DNA from 3 places in the Clostridium sp. HMP27 genome. Region 1 is predicted to be linked to each of the others. Evidence: riboswitches for the same ligand, from Rfam matches in the RefSeq annotation. Region 1 holds a riboswitch; each other region holds the start of a gene.
The links. Region 1 has a riboswitch for magnesium ahead of mgtE (magnesium transporter). Riboswitches for the same ligand answer to the same signal wherever they lie in the genome.

Region 2: another riboswitch for magnesium. It lies ahead of DP68_RS00730 (CBS domain-containing protein); the one in region 1 lies ahead of mgtE (magnesium transporter).
Region 3: another riboswitch for magnesium. It lies ahead of DP68_RS07270 (Nramp family divalent metal transporter); the one in region 1 lies ahead of mgtE (magnesium transporter).

The regions. Positions count from the first base shown of each region.
Region 1 is NZ_JMFY01000056.1:1,930-7,923, reverse strand. Features, by position in the region: gene DP68_RS17840 (LysE family transporter) at 1-285, opposite strand, end outside; gene mgtE (magnesium transporter) at 381-1,724, opposite strand; M-box (ykoK) riboswitch at 1,969-2,130, opposite strand; partial or broken gene DP68_RS17830 (2-isopropylmalate synthase) at 2,527-3,588, shown strand; gene DP68_RS17825 (HEAT repeat domain-containing protein) at 3,774-4,343, opposite strand; gene DP68_RS17820 (hypothetical protein) at 4,505-4,828, opposite strand; gene DP68_RS17815 (hypothetical protein) at 4,975-5,358, opposite strand; gene DP68_RS17810 (hypothetical protein) at 5,362-5,592, opposite strand; gene DP68_RS17805 (hypothetical protein) at 5,778-5,994, opposite strand, start outside.
Region 2 is NZ_JMFY01000001.1:147,136-153,129, reverse strand. Features, by position in the region: gene sleB (spore cortex-lytic enzyme) at 1-396, opposite strand, end outside; gene DP68_RS00730 (CBS domain-containing protein) at 489-1,754, opposite strand; M-box (ykoK) riboswitch at 1,964-2,129, opposite strand; gene DP68_RS00725 (YgiQ family radical SAM protein) at 2,473-4,329, shown strand; gene DP68_RS00720 (YegS/Rv2252/BmrU family lipid kinase) at 4,370-5,308, opposite strand; gene DP68_RS00715 (CBS domain-containing protein) at 5,486-5,914, opposite strand.
Region 3 is NZ_JMFY01000015.1:5,578-11,571, forward strand. Features, by position in the region: gene asrC (sulfite reductase subunit C) at 1-801, shown strand, start outside; gene DP68_RS07265 (hypothetical protein) at 950-1,384, shown strand; M-box (ykoK) riboswitch at 1,661-1,826, shown strand; gene DP68_RS07270 (Nramp family divalent metal transporter) at 2,022-3,269, shown strand; gene DP68_RS07275 (CPBP family intramembrane glutamic endopeptidase) at 3,387-4,148, opposite strand; gene DP68_RS07280 (DUF6440 family protein) at 4,182-4,367, opposite strand; gene DP68_RS07285 (voltage-gated chloride channel family protein) at 4,634-5,848, shown strand; gene DP68_RS07290 (methylated-DNA--[protein]-cysteine S-methyltransferase) at 5,862-5,994, shown strand, end outside.

The DNA of each region.
Region 1 (5,994 bases):
GCTCTTTATGGCATTAATAAAAATATTTATTCCAACAATTAAAAAAAGTACACCTGTTATTTGGGTAATTTGATGCTTACGTTTAACTATAAAATCATCCACAAAACTAATTCCAAATATTGCAGCTGAAGAATAAATCAAATCAGATACAGCTGCACCTACTCCCGAAAAAAAGCCGACTTTCCAACCTCGGTTTATAGTTCTCTGTAGAGCTATAATTCCAAGAGGTCCTATCGGAAATACAACAATCATTCCAATAATGATTCCTTTTATAATAATCATCATATTTAAAAATTCTCCCACCCAATTATCTTAAATTGATTATAAATTTATATTTCTAGTTGCACAGTATCTTAAAATAATTATATTATGATATATATTCACATTAAAAGAGGTAAGAACATTTTTGATAATCCTAAAAAAATAAAAAATCCAAAAACATCCGTTGCCGTTGTTAAAAATATAGCTGAAGCTAGCGCTGGATCTATATTAAATACCTTTAGCAGTAAGGGTATTAAAAATCCAAAAAATCCTGCTATCATTAGATTTCCAATCATGGCGGCAAAAATAATTAATCCAAGATAAGGGTTATTATACTTCATATAAAGTATAATACCTGTTAAAATCCCCGTAGCTGCACCATTTATTACCCCTAGAGTAACTTCTTTAAATACCAACTTCCAATTCTTTTTAAGGCTGAGTTCTCCAAGGGCAATACCTCTAATCGCAACAGATAAGGTTTGAGTACCTGCATTTCCTCCCATGCCAGCAACAATAGGCATAGCCGCAGCTAAAGCTACTACCTGGGCTATAACGTCTTCGAACAGACCTACGGTAAATGATGCTAAGAAAGCGGTTCCCAAGTTTATAAATAGCCAAGGCAGCCTCTTTGTAATAGAAGTTTTAAGTGTACTATTTGCTCTCTCTTCCTTACTTACACCACCTAACCTTAACATATCCTCTGTTTGTTCTTCAACAATAACATCAATTATATCATCTACTGTAATAATTCCTAAAAGACAGTTATTATGATTAATAACTGGAATAGCCTTCAAATCATATTTGGAAACAAGCAAAGATACCTTTTCTTGGTCAACTTCAGGGGTAACATAAATTACATTATCCTCCATAATATCAATTAATCTTTTATCTTCAGATGCCAATAATATATCTCGTAAGTCTGCTGTTCCAATCAACTTTTTGTTTTTATCTAGTACAAATATAATTTCGATTACTTCTGTTTCAGGACCAATTTCTCTAATTTTTTTCAAGGCTTCTTCTATGGTTAAATCGCTTTTTAGTGCAATATATTCAGTTGTCATAATACCACCAGCACTATCTTCGTCATATCCTAGCAGTTCTTGGAGCTGTTTAGTATCATTTTTCTTCATCATTTTCAGCAAACTTTTTCTAGTTTTAATTGGAAGGTTTCCTAAAATATCTGCAATATCGTCATTGGACATATAAGAAAATAAATCTATTATATCTTGAAAATCAAGCAGTTTAATAATTCTAACTTGTAATTGATGGCTGGATTGCTCTATAATTTGAGCCATCAGCTCATTATGCATTAATTCGTAAAATCTTAACAAACTTTCATCGCTAAAATCTTCTAAAAGCAGTGCAATATCTATAGGATACATATTATCAATAATTTCATATATTTTATTCTTATCATTCTGTAATAAGCTATTTATCAATTCACTTTGCTTTTCTTGAAACATATTTCTTCACCTCGTGGAGTTTTAGTCGTATTTATATTAAATTTGAATTTCTTAAAATATGATCTCCTGGTGAAGAGATATTAGTACAAATAATTACGTTAAGTAAGAAGAATAGAAGATAAACTCTACATAACTAAATGCATTATTAATCTCTCCATCCATACTACTATCGCCATCTTCCATTCTTCCCACCTCCTAAAACAAAAAACCTCCATCACAACTTGAATATGATGAAGGTATTATCTACAATACTTTCTCGTTCAAGTTTTAGCTCTACCAGGCAGTGAAATTGCATTAGATCAAGCCTTCTTTGTTCGGCAAAATCTGTTGACCAGTGCAGAATGTTTCCATTCTTTTACGGCAGCAACCCATATCCTTATAGTAGCCTCACCTACCGAGGATTATTTAATTTTAATAAAAGTATATTCTTTTTATATATCAATGTCAACGTTTTAAAAATTATAATCAGATTGGATTTTGTTACAAAATCCAATTTTTATAATAAACAATATTATTTCGTATTGTAAACGAATTACATGAATGATTATTTAGCTAAAATTGCAATTTTTCAGAAAATTACCTCTTTGTCAATGTAAAATAAAAGTGCTAAAATATAGAAAACAAGCAGTTAAAGAGCTTGATTCTATTGAGTTTTTAGTATCGCCAGTACAAAATTACCATATAAAAAATAACTGTAAACAAAAGGCCTACCCCTGAATATATATGAAATATAGAAACTAAATTCATTCAATATTCTAATTGAAATAATAAGCCAACACCTTGGCTATAAGGAGGTTTTGAGATGATGAATGATATGGTAAAATCCAATTACAATTATTACCCTCAAGATGTATCTATGGGGAATCTCTACAAGGATGTCTTTCCTTATTTTAAAATTCCGAAGGTAAGTTTCAATAACTCACAAGTGCCTATGGATTTACCAGAAGACATATGGATTACGGATACTACCTTTAGAGACGGGCAGCAATCAATGCCTCCATATACTGCAGAACAGATGGTGCGAATTTTCGATTATCTTCACGACCTAGATAATAACTCAGGAGTAATTAAGCAGACAGAATTCTTTTTATATACAGAAAAAGATAGAAGGTCTGCACAAACTTGCATTGAAAGAGGATATGAATTCCCAGAGGTTACATCCTGGATAAGAGCCGATAAAGATGATATTAAATTAGTAAAGGAAATGGACATTAAAGAAACTGGAATCCTTATGTCCTGCTCTGATTATCATATATTTAAAAAATTAAATAAAACAAGGGAAGAAACTATGGATATGTACCTATCTGTAGTCATAGAAGCACTAAATCATGGTATTCGTCCTAGATGCCATTTAGAGGATATAACTATGGCTGATTTTTATGGATTTGTGTTGCCACTAGTGGATAAATTAATGGGTTTTTCAAAGGAAACTGATATTCCTATAAAGATAAGAGTTTGCGACACCTTAGGACTTGGTGTCTCATATAATAAAGCTTCACTTCCAAGAAGCGTACAGGGACTTATTCATGGTCTTAGATATTATTGTAATGTTCCATCAGAAATGATAGAATGGCACGGCCATAATGATTTTTATGCAGCTGTAAGTAACGCAACCACAGCTTGGCTTTATGGAGCATCTGCTATAAACACTTCCCTTCTAGGAATAGGCGAAAGAACTGGAATTTCTCCATTAGAAGCTATGCTGATTGAATACGCAGGGCTGAAGGGCACAACAAAAAATATGAATATGGAAGTTATAACAGAGCTTATTGAATACTTCCAAAGAGAAATTGACTATCATGTACCTGACAAAACTCCTTTTGTAGGAAGCCATTTTAATATAACAAGAGAGGATATTAACTCAAAATTATACCCTGACTATGAGCTGCCTGCAATTTAACTTGAAAAAATAAGAAGGTGTCTAAAATAATCACAAAATTATTTTTAGACACCCCTTTCATAATGTTAAGCTCCCTTTAATCAATTGTGCTCTCCTATCCCCTCATAAAGATAGCTTGCAAATTTATCTGTTTTTATCCATAGCTTCTCCTATTTCTTTAACGACTCTAAAATATCTATTGCTTCCAAAAGAAACTCAATTTTTTCTTCTTGTCTTTTAATATCTTTATTAATTTTTTTAGTACATTCATCAATTACTTCATGTTCAATATTTATATCAATAGCTTCTAGTAAGCTTAATGATTGCCTGCTTTCCTCAAAATTGCCACTGATTATAAGATTAGTGAGCAGCTCAATATATGGCGAATAATCAAAAAATCCTAATGCATATAACAAAGTTCCTCTTTTGCCTATAGTTTTGGGATCATTCAAAGCGTTTATTATAGGTTTAAGTGCGGATTGATCACCTATATCTGCTAAAGCTATAGCAATAGTATTTCTTAATTTATGATTATTTGTATCTTCAAAACATTTTATTAAGTATGGTAATGATTCGTAAAACTTATTTTCACCAAACTCCTCAATAATTCTTATCGCATTATCTATATTATTGTTTTTTAGTTCCTGTCTTAAAATATCTACGTCCATAATATCTCCTTTACCCGTCTGTTGGGTTACTAATGGAATATTAATAATTAAAGCCCCCTTCTGATGTTTCATTATCCTCTATATCTCTTCCACATCATTAGGTTCTAATTTATATTAACATTTTCAGCTGCATATATTAAGGAGTAAATATTTCCCATATGGGCATGAATTTTGTTAGCTTAAGCAAAAATAAACCAATAGAACTCTATTGGTTACCTATAACTGTTTATTTGCTAATTAATAATTTTTAGTACTTCTTCATCAATAAAAATTTCATTATTATCTTTACATTTTTCTATAATTACTCCAAGTAATTTCTTATAATCCTTAATAAGCGATGATATTACAATAGGTTCACTAAATTTGTTTGATATAATTAATATGTTCTTTAAAATCCCTATACTTTCAGATGATAGAATAATCTGGTTTATATCCTCCCATAACAAGCGTTTTGTTATTTTTATTTCCTTTATTATTATGCAATTGTTTTCCACCTTCCAATAAGCTCTAGGCAATAAAATTAGTGCTACTAATTCTGCAAAGATACCAAATATCATTACTAACTTTCCCCAAAAGACGGATTCAATATATATTGTTAGAACTGCGAGATTTAATATGATAATACTTATAAAATATATAGATTTTCTATATTTAAAAATCACCGTTACTCACCTCTTCGTTTGCTATAATCCATATGTCCAAACTATTTAGTATTCTTTTCAAGTATTTGCTTTAAAATTATTATAAGTGCTCCAAAAATAATAAAACTTACTACCAAGAATATCTTTACAGGCTCTTTATAGTGCAAAAACATATTAGGATAATACCTTGATGTCACTTCTCCAAAAATTACACCACTACTAATAACTATTGCAAATAGAATAAAAAGCAAATTATAAACTTTTCTAAAACCTGTTTCTTTTTTCTTAATTATTCTAATTATAAATACAGTTGGGATACTTATAAATAGTACTAAGGTAATACTAATAGGTATATTATCTATTCCTATTGAATTTAATATAGCTCTAGTTAAAATATATGCTGCTAGTCCAGTAACACTAAACTTAATATTGTTTTTTTTCTGCACTTATTAATTACCCCCATCTTTAATTTCTTCAATAGCAACTTGTAAAGCATAAATAATTTGTTGAGCTTCATTAGCATCAAACCATAACACGGCATCTCCATTATTTCTCTGTGCAATAGATAATCCAATTTTAATGTCACCAAAGGATTTGACTATAACTACTCCATCGTTTTCCTCTTCAAATTCAGTATCTACTATGTTAATAGTTGCGATATTCTTAAGTTCATTATTCATCTAAAAAGCCTCACTTCCTATTTAGGATTAAGTATATTAGGAAATGTTCTCTTCATACTTTAATTAGTCATTTTTTCATTCAGCTCAGTAATTATTATGACTTCGCTATCAACTTTAAATTTATTAATTTTGTCGATTATTTTTAACAAACCAAAAACCACGCTAATAATTTTAGCAAACCCCCATTACAAAGATAAAGAGAAAAGTGCAAAACCTGTTTTATCCCTTAATTCAATTTCTGTGTCTGAAACCCAAACTAATTTTCCTAAATACTGAATATACATCCATTCGCTTGGCTTTTCTGTTATTATTAATTTCTTTTCGACTATTTCATCTTGTTTATTACGAATTAGAGCGAAAAAATCTATCGACTCTATTTTGTGTTCAATATATAATTCTGCA
Region 2 (5,994 bases), on a different contig from region 1:
ATCTTGATTATTGGTAGTATTTGTTGGTGGTTTTGGATCATTTCCATTGCTGCCCTGTGATGATGTGTTACTTTGTGAAGTTATATATATACCTAGAGCCTTTAAAGTAGCATCACCTACCACTCCATCAACCTTAAGCCCATTCTTTTCTTGAAACTTCTTAACCGCAGTATAGGTTCCATATCCATATATTCCATCTACTGTACCATCATAATACTGCCAATTTTTTAACTTTTGTTGAATTTGGGAAACTCTATCTCCTTTTGAACCATAATAATATGTAATTACATCTAATGCCTTATTATAAGGTGTGAAATAGATGTATATACTGAAATATGCTATAAGTCCTACCATCATATAAAGTACAATTTTTCTGAAGCTTAAGCACTTCCTCATTACTGCGTCCTCCTTAAAAATTGTGTATATAAATATATTTTCTGCATATTTCCAAAAAAAATACTCATTAAATAGAAAAAAGCAGGCTTAATTTAGCCTGCTTTTTTAAACTTCTTTCTCCAAGTAGGAGCAAATATATCTTCTATTATATCGCTTATTATTATAATTCCACAAAGTTTTTCTTCCTCATCTACTACAGGTAATGCAAGCAAGTCATATTTTATAGACAATTCAACTGCTTCATTAATACTTTCACTATCCTTTATTTTAGCAAAGTCATTAACCATTATATCCGTAAGTTTCCCATCAAGGGGGGAAAGTATTAAATCTGTTAAGGAAACTGCTCCTTTTAACTTTTCATCTTTATCTATAATATATATATAATGCATAACTTCATGATCCGGCTTCATTTCCCTTAAAATTTCTATAGTTTCCTGAACAGTAATATCTATGTTAAACGCTATGAAATCCTTATTCATTATACTTCCTGCAGTTTCATCTTCATAGGTCATGAGTTCCCTGACTTCATCTGCATCTTCCTTTTCTAATGTCAAAAGTATCTTTTCTGCTGTTTCTTCATCTACCTCATCTAAAAGATCTGCAATTTCATCATTTGGCATACTATCTAGTACCTCAGCTCTTTTTGTTTGACTCAAATTTTCTAAGATATTAGCCTGAATCTCTGGTTCAATTTCTTCTAATATATTTGCAGCTAAGCCTTCATCAAAACTTTCAAAAACCAAGCTTCTATACTTTGTGTCCATTTCTTCTAAGATATCTGCTAAATCTGCAGGATGAAGCTTTGATAGTTTTTTATATGGTACTGATAGCTTAAGGTTATTATTTATCATCTCTAGGGACTCCACATTATCCCACATAATAATACTATCTCCGGGCCTCCTATGAAAAAAATTATATGCTTTTTTTGCAATTACCTCCATATTAAGCCTTCTAGCTAGCGCAAGTATTCCTGTGTCTACTGCAATTACCCTATATTCACCTGCAATTTCTGCCATTCTAAGGTCATTAACTCTTACTACCTTTTTCCCATTTATATCTACTATCTGCTTATCTAAAAGATGCCTAGATAAGAGATACGAGTATGCTCTAGGAATTATTTCTCTGGCACCCTTTACTTTGGTTATCATTTTGCCATGATCATCTTCAATAAACTGAATTAATTTAAACTCATAATTGAAGATCTCCCCATCCTTTTTAATTTTATAGCCGATTGCCCTTGGCATACCATCTTCTGTGGTAACATAAATGTCCCATAGCTTCCCAATGTTATCTCCAAATTCATCATATACTTTTCTATAGAGAATTTTACTCAAGAAGAAACTTTCTACCCTTTTCATAATATTCCTCCTTCCTATGCAGAGGAATACCGTATTAGTATAAAGAGCCCTTCTTAAATCACCTTATAATATAGAAGCACGCCTCTGCATAGCACATATTAAATTCTTTTAAGTTTGTCCGACCACTACGAGGGCCACTTTCCATTTAAATTCACCACCTGATTACTTAATCAAAAAACAAAAAGAGCGCAAAGGCTCCCTAAAACAAACAAAAATAATTTTCGTTGAGTTTTAGCACTATATAGCATGAGGACAAAGTCCAGCTACGTTAAATAAAACCTTAATTCGGTAGTACTTGTTGACCCATTGGCATCTCTCGATGTTTCCGGGCAGCAGCGTATCTCTATATAGGAGCCTCACCTAACCTTAAATTTTAAATTTTATTATACTATTATTATATTACTAAATAAAGAATTTGCAACCATAAAATTTGATATTTCTTTAAATCTCCTTAATAAATAGCTTCACATACATTTGGATTAAAAAATCTACAGTTTTTATCTATTATTTACTGTTTCCTATGAATTATGTACTCAATTTATTAAGAAAATATACTTTTTTACAAATAATTCATTAGAATTCTTACCCCTTGTAAATTTCTAGATATTTCTTAAAATATGTTTACTACCTAACAAAATAGATTATAATAGTATAATTAGAAGGCTTTATAATATGTACACAATAAACTATAAAATTAGAATAGGAGTTTATTATAAATATGAATTTAAATAAAAATTTTTTACCTGTAAATAAACAGGATTTAAAACAACGAGGCATAAGTCAGCTTGACTTTGTACTTATAACAGGCGACGCTTATGTTGACCACCCATCCTTTGGCTCTGCTATAATAAGTAGAGTCTTAGAAAGCCAGGGATATACGGTAGGCATAATCGCTCAACCTGACTGGAAAAGCGCTGAGAGTTTTAAAGCTTTAGGAAAACCTAAATATGCCTTTTTAATAAATTCAGGGAATATCGATTCCATGGTTAATCATTATACTGTTTCTAAAAAAAGACGCCATGATGATTTATATTCTCCAGGCGGCAAATCAGGCTATAGGCCAGACAGGGCTGTAATAGTATACTCCAATCGTGCTCGTGAAGCATACAAGGATGTTCCTATTATAATAGGAGGAATCGAAGGTAGCCTTAGAAGATTTGCACATTATGATTATTGGGATGATAAAATACGAAGAAGCATTTTATTAGATTCTAAAGCTGATTTATTAATATACGGCATGGGAGAAAAAATCATTATTCAAGTTGCAGATCTTTTAAAATACGGAATGGATATATCTAAAATAAATAATGTTTTAGGTACTGTATATTCTACAAAAGATATAAGTTATTTAAATGACTTTGTGGAAATCCCTTCATTTGAAGAGTGCGTAGAAGATAAAAAATCCTATGCCGAGAGCTTTAAGCTTTCGTACTATGAACAAGATGCCATTCGAGGAAAAACTGTAGTACAAAAACACGGCGATCAATATATAGTTCAAAATCCACCGCAAGTTCCTTTGACAGAAAGGGAAATGGATGAGGTTTATAACCTTCCATTTACCAGAACCTATCATCCAATGTATGAAAAAGATGGTGGAATTCCTGCCATAACAGAAGTTAAGTTTTCCATTACAAGTCATAGAGGATGCTTTGGTTCTTGCTCATTTTGTGCTTTAACCTTTCATCAAGGAAGGGTTATTCAAAACAGAAGCCAAGACTCTATAGTAGATGAAGCAACACTTTTAACTACTCTTCCTGACTTTAAAGGTTATATTCATGATATAGGTGGCCCTACAGCTAATTTTAGACACAGAGCTTGCAAAATTCAAGAAACTAAAGGTACTTGTAAAGATAGACAATGTATGTTTCCAACTCCGTGCAAAAATTTAATTGTAGATCATAGTGAATATCTAGGTCTTTTAAGAAGAGTAAGATCTCTACCCAATGTTAAAAAGGTGTTCATTCGTTCAGGTATTAGATTTGATTATTTAATGCTTGATAAAAAGGATGATTTTTTTAAAGACTTATGTAAACATCATGTAAGCGGGCAGCTAAAGGTTGCTCCTGAACATATAAGTAACAAAGTATTAAAATATATGGGAAAACCTAATAATGATGTATACGAAAAGTTTATAAATAAATATAAATCTATAAATAAAAATTTAGATAAAAAACAATATTTGGTCCCTTACCTGATGTCTAGCCATCCTGGTAGTGACTTAAATGCAGCAGTTGAACTTTCACAATATATAAAGCAAATGGGATACATTCCTGAGCAAGTGCAGGATTTTTACCCTACCCCTGGCAGTCTCTCAACTACTATATATTATACTGGAATAAATCCCCTCACAGGAGAAAAAGTATATACGCCTAAAACTCAAAAGGAAAAAAATATGCAAAGGGCTTTGCTTCAATTTAAAATACCTAAAAATTATAATACAGTTAAAGATGCCCTTATAGCATGCAATCGTGAAGACCTTATTGGAAAAGGCGCTCATTGCCTTATTGGAGATAAAGAGCCTAAAAACTCATCAAATAAACAGAATAGCAAAAATAAGAAATCAAAAAAACGCTAAAAATAAATGGATGCAGAATTTTTATTCTGTATCCATTTTATTATTTTAATCTTGCCCTTATAAGTCCAGGTCTTTTTAAGCTATGTTTTTCTTGATTTATATCAATGCCAAGCATTTGAATGCCTTCTTTTATACATTCAATTGTAAGAGGAAAATCTGGCCCTCTTTCTCCATCTATATCTGTAACAATATTTTCTTCTGTTTCTACCTGTAAATTACCTGTCTTAAAATACAATATACTTGTAGTATCTTCTAAGTGATCCCCTCTTATCATTTTTATAAACAGAGGTATCATATCTCTAATAGTTGCTGCCTTAATTATAATAACATCTAATAGGCCATCGTCCGTCTGAGCTTTATATGCTAATTTTAAATTTCCAGCTGTTTGTCCATTGAACACTAACATTAAATACATATCACCATCATAAGTTATTTCTTCCGAGGTTACTTTAACCCTTAGCTTTCTAAAATTAGGTATTTGTTCTATCCCTTTTACATAGTAAGCGAGCTTACCTAAGCTATTTTTTAAATTCACATCTGTTTTTTGAGATATATCTGTAAATAAACCCGTACTTGCTACATTCAAAAAATACTTATCATTAACTTTCCCTAAATCTACACCCTTAGGTTTACTATTTAAAATTTGAATGCAAGCTTCTTCTACATCTTGAGGTATGCCTAAATACTTAGCAAAATCATTTGCAGTTCCCACGGGAAGTATACCAATAGGTTTATTTATATTCAAGTTCCTCATATGATTCACTACATTATCTAAGGTTCCATCTCCTCCAGCAACCAATATGTAACTAAAACTCTCGTCTATATCATCAAAAGCTTTAGATAAATCATAGTCCATACTTATTCTATAAGGGACTATAGAATAGTTATATCTTTGATGTATTTTTACAATACTATCTAGATCAGAAATTATTGAATTTTCACCTGAATAAGGATTATAAATAAATTTTACTTTTTTCATACTAGATCTCCTATTTTTTTAAATAACCCATACAGAATTATAAGATGTTTCCTTAATTATTATAGTATATATTTACCAAACCCACAAGATACACAAAGCTTGTGGATTTGGCTTTAAATGATAGTTAATAAAAACTTTTTATTTTGTTACAAATTCCTTTTCTAAATGGATGCCTTATTATAACAAAGGTGTACTTGGTTCTGAAATATTACTCAAAGCCTCTCCTGCAGTTTCATTTGAACCTGATTCCACAGAAACGTCTCCTAAAGAGAGCATTCCTACTAAATTATTACTTTCAATTACTGGTAATCTTCTTATTTGTCTTTCACTCATTATTCTTGCTGCATCTTCTACATCTATATCACTTTTTATAGTTACAGGATTAGATGTCATTATGTCTCTAACTGTTTGCTTTTGAACATTTTCTCCTTCTGCTGAGGATCTTATAGCTATATCCCTATCTGTAATTATGCCTATTACCTTCTCTTCATTACACACCGGAAGAGATCCTATGTTATATTCCTTCATAAGTTGTGCTGCATGCTCTACAGTATCCTCTGGATTTAAACTTGCTACATTCTTTGTCATAATATCTTTTACTTTCATATCATAACACCTCCCGTCATAGTTTCTCCTGAATATTTATTTATAATACTATACTTTATATGATTTATATAAATCTAAAC
Region 3 (5,994 bases), on a different contig from region 1:
ATTAGACAGGGTTTTGAAATACCAGGAATTGATTTTGATAAGATGGACGAGGTAAATAAATTAATTCAACCTGTAATAGATGAACTTCAGATAAATCAAAATGATAAAGAAAAGGGATATTCAGCTGCAGGTACTAGAAATGTATCAGCTTGCGTAGGAAACAAGGTATGTCCTTTTGCAAATTATGATACTTCAAAGTTTGCAGCAAAAATAGAAAAGGCAATATTCCCAAATGATTATCATGTTAAAATTGCATTAACAGGATGTCCGAATGATTGTATAAAAGCAAGAATGCAGGACTTTGGAATAATGGGTATGACAATGCCTCAGTATGATGCTCACAGATGTATATCCTGCGGTCGTTGCGTAACTAATTGCAAAAAGAGAGTAACAGGAGCTTTAAAACTTGAAAACTTTAAGGTAGAAAGAGATCACGAAAAGTGTTTGGGCTGCGGCGAATGCGTAGTAAAATGCCCAAATAATGCTTGGACAAGAAGTGATGAAAAATATTACAAGCTTGCTATCATGGGTAGAACAGGAAAGAAAAATCCACGTCTTGCAGAGGATTTTATAAAATGGGTAGATGAAGAAAGCATAATAAAAATAATATTAAATACTTATGATTATATTAATGAATATATAGATAAAGATGCTCCAGAAGGAAAAGAGCATATAGGTTACATCGTAGATAGAACAGGTTATGAAGAGTTTAAGAAATGGGCTCTTAAAGATGTAAAATTACCAGAAATTGCAGAAGTTGCAGATAATATTTACTGGAGCGGAATTAAGTACGCTAAATAGGAGAGTGCCACCCACATGACAAGTGGCAAGTTTAATCAACTTGCCACTTGTCATGTGGGTGGCACTTTGATTAAAAAAATTTACTAGAAGCTATGAGAACAATATTTTTTAATTAATTTTAGGGTACACTAATCTTGAGGTGATTGGGATGAAGGTAATTAAAAAAATCATAGCAATTTTAGCTATTTTATTTATATTTCCGGCAAGTATTTATGCAAAGGATTATAACAATATAGAAATTTATGATATAAAAAAAGATCAACTGATAAAAACAGTTCATTCTAATAGTGAAATTGAAAATTTGGTAATAAGCTATCTTCAAGGAATAGATGGAATATATGCAAAGCTTAATCCCATACCAAAAGAAGGATATGCAATTAAAGTTTCTTTAGAATCACCGTTAGTATTACAAAATGAATGGATAAATAATATAGTAGACCAAGCAATTATAGTACTTCCCAAAGAAGAAGGACCTAAGTCATTTTTTATTATTTTTGAAAAAGAAGATAAGTTGATGTGCTTTACGTTTAAGGGAGATGTAGAAGTATTGTTAGAAAAATTACAATTTAAGGTAGTTCAATAAAAATTTTTATATATTATACCAGAATCAATAAATTGATAACTATTTGTAAAAAAATTATAAGATATACATAAACACAGAGGCAAAGGTATCTAATAGCCATTTTAATGATGCACATAAAGGAATATCATCTCATAATATAAAGAGTGTAGAAGTTAGTTTTTTAGTTCAAAAAATAAATCCTACAGAAAGTACAGTAGGAAATATTGATTAAATAATATTGACAAGTGCTATAAAAAGAATTATTTTAAATAAGGTATAAATTAATCTTTTAACTTAATAGTATATTGTTAGGTGAGGCTCCTATATTAGATATATGCTACTGCCCAAAAATATCGAAAGATGCCAATGGGTCAACAGGTACTGCCGAATTAAGGTTTTACTTAATGTAGCTGGAACTATTCCAAAGCTGTATAGTGCTAAAGCTCAACGAAGGATATAGTTTTCTAGTTGTTGTTTTATAGAGCCTTTTTTGAGGCTCTTTTTATTTTTTATCAGGAGGTGAAATTAATGGAGACAGACCCTAGTTATTTATGGACAAGTAGAATACAACTATTAAAAATTAATAAGTGCAGAGAAGTTCTGCCTCCATTAGTGGAAGTAAAAGAATGTTCTCTCACAAAATAGGGAGGGCAATTTTATGAAGAAAAAGAATAAACTTTTATTTATACTAAGTATTATAGGACCAGGACTTATAACTGTTAATGCTGGTAATGATGCAGGTGGCATAGCCACTTATGCAACTGTAGGTGCTTCCTACGGCTATAAAATGCTATGGGGACTTTTACTAATAACCTTTAGCTTAGCTGTAATTCAAGAAATGAACGCTAGAATGGCTGTAGTTACGGGAAAGGGACTATCAGATTTAATAAGAGAAAATTATGGTGTGCGATGGTCATTATTCGCAATGAGTGTATTATTTATAGCTAACTTTGGAGTATGCGTTGGAGATTTTGCTGGAATTGCTGCAAGTATAGAGCTATTTGGCATCAGCAAATACATTACTGTGCCTATTATGGCAGTTTTAGTATGGTTACTCATAACAAAAGGTTCCTATAAGAAAACAGAAAAGGTTTTTTTAGCATTTACATTTATATTTTTTACTTATATTATAACATGTATAAGGGCTCATCCGAACTGGAGAGAGGTTATGAAAGCAACAGGGACACCTACAATAGATTTTAGTAAAGATTACATTTTAACATTTATAGGAATGATAGGAACAACAATAACACCATATATGCAATTCTTCCTTCAATCCTCAGTGGCAGATAAGGGCATTAGCATAAAGGAATATAAGTACGAAAAATTAGACGTATATTTAGGTGCTCTTTGGGGAGACTTAGTGTCATTTTTCATAATTGTTTGTACAGCGGTAACTCTATATAAGGCTGGTATTAAAATAGATAGTGCAGAGCAAGCTGCTATGGCTCTAAAACCTATTGCGGGTAATTATGCTACAATACTTTTTGCCCTTGGATTATTTGGTGCTTCAGTATTAGCTACAATGGTAATTCCATTATCAACTACCTATGCTATTTGTGAAGCATTTGGACTTGAAAGCGGATTAGATAATTCTTTTAGAGAAGCAAGGGCTTTTTACGGTATATTTACGTTCATGATTATATTTAGCTCTTCTTTAGTACTAATACCTAGATTGTCTCTTGTAGGCATCATGCTCGTTACTCAACAAATTGCAGGTATGTTGTGTCCAGTAATTCTTATATTCATGATATTGTTAGTAAATAATAATGAGATTATGAAGGAATATACAAATAATAAGCTTCAAAATATAATAGTATATATAACAGTAATATTTATTATTACTTTATCTACGGTACTATTTATATATCCGGTATTAGAGAAGTTAATAATATTATGGAGGTAAATTTAGATAGGACGTTATAAACTAATATTAGAATTGTCTAATATGCATAAAGTTATATATTTTTTAAGAGCCTCCTATATCATAGTAGGCTCTTTTTATTCTAATTATTTGAATCTATTATTCCACCCAAATAAGTGGAATTAAGCTAAGTGCTAGTCCAATCCCAAGTATTACACGGATATAAAGTGAAAGCCTTAAGTCATTTCTTTTCCAAACTAAATGTGCAAATGGCCAATAAAAAAGTAAATTACTAAAAAGTTGCCATGGAGCATGAAAATGATATATACAAAATAATATGGCATTTATAATAGGTGAAACAGATTCATACTCTGAAATTCTAGGAAGCAGGTATCCTCTAAAATATAATTCTTCTATCAAGGGTGCAATGATTCCTAACACAATAAAGCAAAGTATAAATGTAACTATTAAAGTAGTGGTAGAGTATTTTGGCGCATTGTATATAATGTCATTTACATTAAACCATTCGGGTAAAAAAGAAAAAATTTTATTTATAATTATTGGATCTATTACAAGTCCTATAAAACCAAGACATACAGCTCCCCAAATTACTAGAGCAGGTATCAATAAAAGATATTCATCCAAAGATAATTTTCTCTTAAAGTCAAACAATTCTTTTAAGGACATTTCTCCATTAATCTGTTCCCCCTGATAAAGTAAGTATCCAAGTTCAAAGGGAAGGGCTGTACAAATCATAGAAAGTATAAAAGCAAACATAGATGGAAATCCATATGCCACTGCAATAGGGGCAGTAAGGCAGTAAAAAGTAAGTGAAAGTAATCCTGGGAATAGGTGCAAAAATATTGATTTTAAAATAGAATGTTGTTCTATAGTTTGATTAGTTAAAGCTTCTTGAGACATAAAATCACTCCTTAAACACTGAAGAAATACTTATTATTTTTCTGCAGGAGAAATTACAGGGTTTCCTTCTCTATCTAAAAGGACAGTAAGTCCACCGGCATATCCATCGTAGGTAAACAAATAGTTTACTCCTGTTTTCTTATCAACGATTATCTTATAGCCCGAGAGTTTTCCCTGTTTGTAAACTACCTGGAACCTATCTTCACCTTTATTAAACATAAAATTCCCCCTTAATTTTATCCTCTATCTATATATACTAATTGACCTATATGTAATATCACTAATAAAAAAATTTCTTTGCATAATTTATTAAGTTATTTATACTAGAATAGTATAATAAAATTATGACATTTTAAGATAATGTTGAAATCTCAATCAATGGAGGAAGGAAGAAAGTTTTGAATGAGTTTAAAAATAAAGTTCTAAACCTGGCACAAGGGAAAGAGCATGCAGCTCTTACGTTGAATTTCATAAAGTGGATAGCTATGGGGAGCGTAGTAGGGCTTGTAGTGGGGCCATTGTCTGTATTATTTCTATGGAGCTTAGAGTTTGCCACAGATAAAAGAGGTGAGTATCCATGGCTTTTATATCTGCTGCCTATTGGAGGAGCATTAGTAAGCTTTATATATATAAGGTTTGGAAAAACGTCTTCACAAGGCAATAATTTAATACTTGAGCAGATTTATAAGGGAGACGGAGAAGTACCTTTAAGAATGGCGCCTTTAGTTTTTTTAGGTACGATTATAACTCATTTGTTTGGTGGTTCAGCAGGTAGGGAAGGAACCGCTGTTCAAATGGGAGGAAGTATAGCTGAATTTATAGGAAAGATATTTAAAGTTGATAAAGCTGACAGAAGGCTTCTTCTAATGTGTGGAATAAGCAGTGGGTTTAGTTCTGTATTTGGAACGCCGCTTGCTGGTACAATCTTTGGAATGGAGGTTGTAGTAATAGGCCATATGCATTATGAAGCATTAATTCCTTGTTTTACGGCAAGCTTTGTAGGAAATTTAGTGGCAACTTATTTAGGTGCTAAGCATAGTCATTATGCCCTTACTGGAATACCAGATATGACTTTGATTGTTACAGCAAAAGTAATTATTGCGTCTATACTATTTGGAATTATAAGTATAGCTTTTAGCGAAATGGTGCATAGTTTAAAGAGAGTATTTTCTAAATACTTTAAAAGCGGAATGGTTAAAAGCTTTGCAGGTGGACTTATAGTAATAATTCTTACATATATAGTAGGAACTCGTGATTATTTAGGACTAGGAACTCCAATGATACTGAGCTCTTTTGAAACTGTAGTATCCCCACTTGCATTTTTATGGAAGCTTATTTTTACATCCATAACTTTAGGTGCAGGATTTCAAGGAGGAGAGGTTACCCCTTTGTTTTTTATAGGGTCAACCTTTGGCAATGCTATATCTTCCATAATAAATCTATCACCTTCATTTTTAGCAGGACTTGGACTTGTTGCGGTATTTTGTGGTGCTACCAATGCTCCTATTTCATCCTTTGTACTTGGACTAGAATTATTTGGGGGACAGGGAATGATTTACATATTTATGGCATGTGTAATAAGTTATCTTTTTTCAGGACATTATGGAATATATACATCCCAATTAATTGGCGTAACTAAAAGTAAGATACTTCAAATGCCTAAAGGAACTACGGTAGGAAGTGTTAAGAATAAAAAATAAGGAGGAATACACTTTGAAAAATGCATATAAGGCTTACTATAATTCACCAATTGGAATAATTGAAGTTATATCAAATGAGAACGGGATTTTATCTGTAGACTTTGTTGAAAAACAAGAGGATACATCAGAAAGACAGCCAGAAGTAC